Syntrophobacter fumaroxidans MPOB: one gene and its partner. The protein of the gene in region 1 interacts with the protein of each later gene in a pairwise test. Links are inferred from orthologs where the notes say so. Each region holds a gene or a part of one and is shown on either strand. Other genes may lie near its edges.

Region 1 (4,358 bases):
CGCTCCGAAGCCCTGCATGCCGGAAAGGACGCATCCATCATCGTCTCGATTCGGAGCGCACGGCCGGCGGGACACGCCCACGGCGATGAGAAGGTCCGGCCTGATCGACGTTGAGGGCGCACAGCCCCGCGAATCCTTGATCGATTGTGAAAGGGCGCCGACCATCGATTTGAATCCTTCGGCATCACCGGCCTGCCGTGCTTTCCGAAGTGTTCCGGTTTTTTTGCGGCGGAGCAGGTTTCCGGCCGTCGCCGTATCTCGCGCACCGTCACACACAGGACGGGAAAATGAAGCGAATTGCGTCGCAGGGTCGGTCCGGTCCCGGGTGAAGGGCCGGCACACCGCGCCGTTAAGGGCGACGCCTGCAATCCGTGGCGGTGCGGTGCAGATGATCCTGCGCACTTCACCCCCTCCGAAGAGCAGGTGTTGCAGAAGCGAAAATGCGAGGCTCCCATCGAATTGAAAACTCTCGCAGTCTCCCTGGAACGACACGTCGAGGTGAGCCGCGATGTGGGTGATGAGCTTCCGGCCGCGCGGCGTACCTCCAACCACGAACACCTGGCGGTCTTCGGTGCGCGTACTGTCCGCCCTGAAATAGTAAGGGGACGTCACCCGGACAATGTCGGGACAGCTCACGCAAACGCTGCGCCTGCCGCTCACCAGGGTGATGTGACGCTCGGAAACGGGCCGGTTCCCGGCCGTGTGTGGACCCCGCTCGGGCGGAGACCGCCACCCGGGCCATTCGCTTGCCCGGCCGCCGAGCACATTGCCGTTCGAAACCGCCCCCTTATCGACAAAGACGACCTGGCAGCCCTCCTTGGCCAGGAAGAAGGCGGCCGTGATTCCCGGAGCTCCCGGGCCCACAATGATCGCCGCAAATCTGCCTTCGATCGGATAGCGCATGGTGCCCGCCTCAGTGTTTCAGGGTTTTCTTGAGCTCGTCGATGAGGATCGGGACGACCTGGTAGAGGTCCCCCACGATGCCGTAATCGGCGGCCTCGAAGATGGGCGCGTTTTCATCCTTGTTGATGGCAAGGATCACCCTGCTGTCCCGGATTCCGGTCACGTGCTGGATCTGGCCGGACACACCCACTCCCACGTAGAGCTGCGGTTTGATCTTTTTGCCCGAGATGCCCAGGTAGACCTCCTCGGGCAGCCAGCGCAACTCCTCGGCGACGGGCCGCGAACAGGCGAGCTCGCCCCCGAGGGCGTCCGCAAGGTCGCGGGCAAGCTTCACATCCTCCTTCTTCTCGATCCCGCGGCCCACGCAGACCACGATCTTGGCCTCCGTGACGTCCACGCTCCCTCGCGCCGCGGGCGTGCGATGGAGCACCTTGACGGGCGAGGAGGGCGCTGCGGCCAGCGAGCGGATGGTTCCTTTTGCGTCGTCCTCGCCGGCCGGGGCCGGCTCGAACGCCCGCGCCGCAATCGTGGCCATTTGCGGGCGCGTGGTGCAAACCACCTTCTGCACCCCCGCGCCTCCGTACATCAGCCGTTCCATGACCAGGCGCCCGCTCCCCGCGTCCACCTCGAACCCCGCGCAGTTGCTGCACAGCCCCGTATCGAGCCGCGCCGAAAGCCGCGCGGCCATTTCCTTGCCCCGCTGCGTGGCCCCGATCAGGATCACGTCCGGTTCCTCTTGTGCGGCCGCCTGCGCCAGAACGGGGACATAGGCTTCCAGTCCCTGGTCCGGGGCGAGCCCCGGCAGCACGAACACCTCCCGCGCGCCGTGCGCCAGGTAGCGCCGCGCAAGCTCCTCGTCCGGGGCAAACGCGACCGGATGCACGCCCAGCTGTTCGGCCACCTTCCTCCCCGCGCACAAAAGCTCCAGGGTGTGCTCGGCTCCTTCGGCGAAAACCCAGATTCCTGCCATTTTCTCACCACTCCTTCAACCGATCGCGCCTTCCTTCAAGAGAGCGTCGACCACCGAGCGAATCTCCTCGGCTCCCGCCCCGAATCTCAGGCGCTTGCGTTCCATCGTGGCCGCGACCACCCCCATGGTCTTCAACCGTTCGGCCGGCATGCCTCCCAGCCGCTCCGGCGTGAGCTGTTCCACCGGCTTTTTGGCCGCTCCCAGGACCTGTTTCAGGCTCGGAATGCGCGGCGTGTTGATGTCCGGCAAAACCGTGATCAGCCCGGGCAGCGGGACGGACACCACCTCGATGCCCTCCTCGAGCTTGCGTTCGGCGATTACCCTGTTCTCCCCCTCCACGTACGTGAGCTTGTTCACGTAGGTTGCGCACGCGATGCCAAGCTTCTCGGCGAGGGCGGGCCCCACTTGCTGTGCGTACAGATCGCTTGAGCCTTCCCCGCACAGGATCAGGTCGAACTCGACAAACGATCCGATGGCTGCGGCCAGCAATCCGGTCGTCCGGGCCGGTTCCAGGTCGGCAAAAGATGGATCGTTGACGAAAACGGCCCGGTCCGGACCCCGGGAAAGAACGTCCTTGAGGCAGTTCTTTGCCGAGGCCGGAGCCACCGTCACGGCCGTCACGCTCGCTCCGTGCTGTTCCTGCAGGCGCATCGCCTCCTCCACCGCGTTGCGGTCGTAGGGGCTGATCTTAAAAGCCGCGCGTTCCAGGAGCAGCTTGCGGTTGGGGGCGTCCACCCGGATGTCCGCCTCGTCGATTACCCATTTGAAGCACGCGATAACCTTGAGCATGGCTTGCCCTTCCCGTTTCCATCAGCGCAGAATACTGCCCGAGATCACCATGCGCATGACCTCCGAGGTGCCCTCGTAGATCTCGGTGATCTTGGCGTCGCGGTACAGCCGCTCCACCTTGTGACCCTTGATGAACCCGATGCCCCCGTGGATCTGGATCGCCCGGTTGGTCTGCCGCGCCGCCGTCTCCGCCGCGTGCAGCTTGGCCATGGCCGCCTCCTTGCTGTAGGGCAGCCCCTGGTCGTAACACCAGGCGGCGTGGTAGGTCAGAAACCGCGAGGCCTCGACCTCCGTGGCCATGTCGGCCAGCATCCACTGGATGGCCTGGAAGGAGCTGATGGGCTTTCCGAACTGGACCCGCTCCTTGGAATAGTGAATGGACTCATCCAGGGCCGCCTGAGCGATCCCCAACGCCTGCGCCGCGATCCCGATGCGCCCGCCGTCCAGGGTCATCATGGCGATCTTGAACCCCTGGCCTTCTCCTCCCAGCAGGTTCCCCTTCGGAATACGACAGTTTTTCAAGACCACCTCGGAGGTCAGCGCCCCGCGGATCCCCATCTTGTTCAAGTGCTCCCCGGGCTTGATCCCCGACGTGTCCGCCGGCACAATGAACGCGCTCAGACCCTTGGGCCCCTTGGACTTGTCCGTGCTCGCAAAAATGATGAACACCCCCGCCACCGGTGCGTTGGAAATGAACATCTTCGTGCCGTTCAACACATAGGAGTCTCCGTCGAGCACCGCGGTCGTGCTCCCCGCGGCCACATCCGTGCCCGCCCCCGGTTCGGTCAGCGCAAACGAGCCCAGAATCTGCCCCTTGCACAGCGGGGTCAGCCACTTTTGCTTCTGCTCCTCGGTCCCGAACTTGAACAGGGGAAAGCTCGCCAGAGAGGTCTGGCATTCGAGAGTGAATCCCGTTGCCGCGCACGCCCGCGATAGCTCTTCGACCACAATCGTGTAGGTCAGGTAGTCGGCCCCCGCCCCCCCGTACTGCGTCGGGTAGGGAATGCCGCACCAGTCCTGCTCGGCCAGGCGCTTGATGTTTTCCATCGGAAAACGCGGCTCCATGTCCACTTCCTCGGCGATGGGCTCCACGTACTTTTGACAAAACTCCCGGACTCCGGCCCTCACCAGTTCCTGTTCTTCCGTCAGTTTGAAATGCATGATCCGCTCCCCTCGGTAATTGGATTCCGAAACGTTGACGGGACAACCCTTCAACCCGGACATTGAGGACTGCGGGCGGGGCGGCGCTGCACTGCGCCCCGCCCGAGTGGTACAATCCCTTCGGTTCTTTTCCGGCCGATCCCGCTATTTCTTCTTTTCGGGTTCGGGCACTTCCTCGGTGATGCCCGCGATTTTGCGCGCGTAGTCGGCGAATTCATTGACCGGCGTGAAGGCCCTGACCACCAGCTTCGCCCCGTCGGGCGAGCCTCCGCCGTGCATGCAGCCCGGCACTCCCGCCCCCAGGGTCAGCCATTCCGAGAGCCGGGCCGCCCGCGCCCTCGTCTCCGCGCTGAACTTCGCGCTGGCCTGCAGCGCCTTGCGCACCAGGTGACCGTACTTGGGGTCGTTGAAATCTTTGGAGGATGGAAAACATCCGGTTTCCACCACCCCGCCTCCGATGTCCTGGCACAGTCGCTTGGTCTCGTAGGGGAGCGTCGCCACGTGCACCTTGTTGGTGTGAGCCGTGAGCGAATCC
Region 2 (3,742 bases), 1.8 Mb from region 1 along the record:
CCGGTGTCTTCGTTGTACACGGCAAACGGGACTTCCTTCAGGTCGTAGGTCGCGGCATAGCTGAAGACGAAAAGCTGGATGAGCGGCGGGATGATGATCACGACCCTGCTTTTCCTGTCTTTGAGCAGGGCCAGGAATTCCTTGATCGTCAGGGCATGGATTCTTTTCCACATGCCGGTCTCCTATTCGAGTCGCTTGCGGGATCTGCGCCGGGTCAGCCCCAGGAAAAAGGCGGCCATCACGAGCAGGGCAAACGCGTTCGGCAGGATCACCGACCACACGTTGCCTGCGAGAAAGAGGGTTTGGAGAATGGCCACGAAATATCTCGCGGCGAAAAGCCTGGTGATGGTCCGGACGACCGGCGGCATGCTGCCGATATCGAAGATGAAGCCGGAGAGCAGGAAGGCCGGCAGAAACGTGCCGATGATGGCGGCCTGGCTTGCCACGAACTGACTCTTGGCCACGGTCGAAATCAACAACCCCATGCCGAGCATGGCGAGGAGGAACAGGGAAGACGTGACGAACAGCACCCAGATCGAGCCGCGCAGAGGGACGTCGAACAGGAATACCGCCATGGCCACCGAGAGAATCATTCCGCCCATGCCGAGCAGGAAATAGGGGATGAGCTTGCCGAGCAGTATTTCACCCATGGAAACCGGGCTGATCAGGAGCGCTTCCATGGTTCCCCGTTCCCATTCGCGCGAAATCACCAGCGCGGTCAGCAAGGCCCCGATCAGGGCCATGATCACGGCGACCAGCCCCGGCACCAGGAAGTTCTGGCTCCGAATCTCGGGATTGAACCACACCCGGTGTTCGACCTGAACGGGCATGGGCAGGACCGTCCCGGTTTCGACGGCCCGGCGTTCCAGCCAGCCTCCCCAGGCGCCTTCCACGTAGCCTGCAATGAGCCTTGCCGTGTTGGCGTCCATACCGTTGACGATCACCTGGATCGATGCTCCGCCCGGCTGCCGCAGCCGTTTCGAAAAATCTTCGCGCAGATGAACGATTCCGTCCACCCGGTGGGACATGAGCTCGCGCACGGCTTCGTGCATGCCGAACATCGGGACCGGCTTGAAGTAGGGCGATCCGAAAAAGGAACCGGTCAGCGCTGAGGTGTCCGCGTTCGGTTGTTCCACCACGAGGGCGATGGGAACGTCCCGGGCGTCCAGGGACACCCCATAGCCGAATATGAACAACAGCACCAGAGGCATCAGGAAGGCGATACCGATACTGCTCGGGTCACGCACGATCTGGAGGAACTCCTTGCGGATCAACCCTCGAAGGCGCATGCTTTTGCCGCCGCGCGGCGACCGGTCCGGGAATGTGTCCGTATCGACCGCATTCATGCCGCGCCTCCGTCCCGGTCTTTGCTTTCTATGAGGCTGATGAAGGCATCTTCCATGCTGGGCGTGGGGCGATCCGCGGAGCGAGCTTTTTCCCTGATTTCCCGAGGGGTTCCGAGGGCCAGAATTTCACCGGCCGCCATGATCGCCAGCCGGTCGCAGTATTCCGCCTCTTCCATGAAATGTGTGGTCACCAGCACGGTGACTCCCGATTCGGCAAACAGGTTGATGCGGTGCCAGAATTCGCGGCGGGCGAGCGGGTCGACGCCGGAAGTCGGTTCATCCAGGAAAAGGATCTCGGGTGCGTGCATGACGGCGCAGGCCATCGCCAGGCGCTGTTTGTAGCCGAGCGGCAGATCGGCACTGACGGTGTCCGCCACGCGTCCCAGTTCGAACTGCTCGAGTGCCTCCCCGATCCGCTCGGTCCTCACGGTTCCCGAAAGGCCGTAGACGCTGCTGAAAAACTGCAAATTCTGCAGCACGCTCAAGCTGCCGTAAAGGGAGAACTTCTGCGACATGTACCCGATCCGGGAACGGGCGTTGGCGGCGGCGCGGCGCAAGTCGAGCCCGGCGACGCGCAGGCTTCCCCCGCTTGCCGGAAGCAGGCCGCAAAGCATCCGGAACGTGGTGGACTTCCCTGCGCCGTTGGCCCCGAGCAACCCGAAGACTTCTCCCCGATTCACGTCGAAGCTCACGTTCCTGACCGCGTAGAAATCGCCGAAGCGGCGTTCGATGTTGCGCACCTCGATGACGGAATCCGTGGGCTGCGATTGCGGTTCAACGACGGGTGCCGTCGAACCTTGACGCCTGCCGGTCTCTTCCTCGGAACGCCGTGTGCGGAGCATGGCGATGAAGCTGTCCTCGAATCGGGACGGAACCGGCTGCAGCGAGACTTCGTGGAGGCCGGGGAGGATTCTCCCGATGTCCGGAAAGGTCTGCGAGTCCATGACCAGCCGCACGTTTTCCTCCTGGATCACGGCGTCCACCACTCCCGAACCCGCGGCCAGCTTTGCCTGCACGCTCCGTTTGCGCGCCCCGGGAGCGCTCACTTGGTAAGCGTGCCCGCTGAGCTTCGCGCTGAATTCCTTCGGGGGGGCCTGCCCCAGCACACGCCCTTCGTGCAGCACGATCACCTCGTTGCACCTTTCGGCCTCATCCAGGTAGGCCGTGCTCAAAAGGACGCTCATGCCCTCTTCCTTCACCAGCCGGTGCACGATGGACCACAGCTCGCGCCGGGAAACCGGGTCCACGCCCACCGTCGGTTCGTCGAGCAGGAGCAGCCGCGGGGGGCGCACGAGAGTACAGGCAAGGCCCAGTTTCTGTTTCATGCCGCCCGAGAGCGCTCCCGCAAGCCTTCCGGTAAAGGATGCAAGCCCAGTCATGCGCATCAGTTCCCGGTAGCGCTCGGGTCGTTCCTGGTGCGTCACGCCCTGAAGATCGGCATACAGGTCGAGGTTTTCCTGGACGCTGAGATCCTCGTAGAGTCCGAAACGCTGAGGCATGTATCCGATGGCGGCCTGGACCGCCAACGGTTCCGCGGCGGCGTCCAGGCCCAGGACCCGGATCGTGCCCCGGTCCGCCAGGAGCAAGCCGGCGGCAAGCCGCATCAGGGTCGTCTTGCCCGCGCCGTCGGGCCCGATGAGGCCCGTGATAAGGCCGCTCCGCATCGCGACCGTCACGCCGTCCAGGGCCGTGATCGTCCGGCGGCCCGAGCGAAAGTGCTTGGTGACGTCCTTGACTTCGAGGACGGTGAGCGGTGAGGTCATGCCCGCACTCTGTCGAGCCTCTCCTGTGGGCATCAGGGTTCCTTGCAGGGATCCTCGGGGACGGATTTTTCCGGGGTCGAGGCGCGGTTCAAAGGGACCGTGACGGTGGCGGGCATTCCCAGCCGAAGCTCGTCCTGCGGGTTGCAGACGAAGACGCGCACCTGGTACACCAGACTGGTCCGTATTTCCAGGGTCTCCACGGTCTTGGGGGTGAACTGGGCCGTGGGCGAGATGAAACCGATCCATCCGCGGTAACGCTTGCCCGGGTAACTGTCCGTGGTCACCTCGGCAATCATGCCGGGCCGGAGCTTGCCGAGGTCCGATTCGGAAGCGTAGGCCCGGACCCACAGAGGTTCCGTCAGGGCGAGGGTGTAAACCGGTTTTTGGGGCGTGACCATATCGCCGGGTTCCAGGATTCGGTTCTGGATGATGCCGTCCGCCGGAGCGTACAGAGAGGCGTCGGCAAGCTGCTTCAAGGCCAGGGCGTATTCCGCTTCGAGCGCCTGCAACGTTGCCTTGGCGGATTCGACGTCCTCGATGCGCGGCCCTTCCAGGGCAAGCGCCAGTGTTTCCTGAGCCGACTTGTGTTGCGCCTGTGCCGTTTCCGCGTTGTACCTGGCCGTTTCCGCTTCT

Evidence for each region. The genes of interacting proteins can lie anywhere in the genome.
Region 2: the proteins of SFUM_RS20275 (region 1) and SFUM_RS12365 interact in binary tests that used the Escherichia coli proteins (3 or more experiments, as listed by UniProt). The link is inferred for Syntrophobacter fumaroxidans MPOB from one-to-one orthologs.

What each region holds. Positions count from the first base shown.
Region 1 is NC_008554.1:4,785,882-4,790,239, forward strand. Bases 776-3,649 are described here. They hold SFUM_RS20275 (electron transfer flavoprotein subunit beta/FixA family protein), read right to left. Parts: upstream 2,663-3,649; coding sequence 1,889-2,662; downstream 776-1,888. Other genes in these bases: SFUM_RS20265 (adenine nucleotide alpha hydrolase family protein), read right to left, coding at 776-903; SFUM_RS20270 (electron transfer flavoprotein subunit alpha/FixB family protein), read right to left, coding at 914-1,873; SFUM_RS20280 (acyl-CoA dehydrogenase), read right to left, coding at 2,684-3,649. Also shown: more of SFUM_RS20265, read right to left, coding at 1-775; more of SFUM_RS20280, read right to left, coding at 3,650-3,823; SFUM_RS20285 (4-hydroxyphenylacetate 3-hydroxylase N-terminal domain-containing protein), read right to left, coding at 3,968-4,358. UniProt on the Escherichia coli protein: Required for anaerobic carnitine reduction. May bring reductant to CaiA.
Region 2 is NC_008554.1:2,950,498-2,954,239, reverse strand. Bases 743-3,742 are described here. They hold SFUM_RS12365 (ATP-binding cassette domain-containing protein), read right to left. Parts: upstream 3,143-3,742; coding sequence 1,343-3,142; downstream 743-1,342. Other genes in these bases: SFUM_RS12360 (HlyD family secretion protein), read right to left, coding at 3,142-3,742; SFUM_RS12370 (ABC transporter permease), read right to left, coding at 743-1,346. Outside these bases: SFUM_RS12375 (ABC transporter permease), read right to left, coding at 1-173; more of SFUM_RS12370, read right to left, coding at 183-742. UniProt on the Escherichia coli protein: Part of the ABC transporter complex YbhFSR that could be involved in efflux of cefoperazone. Probably responsible for energy coupling to the transport system.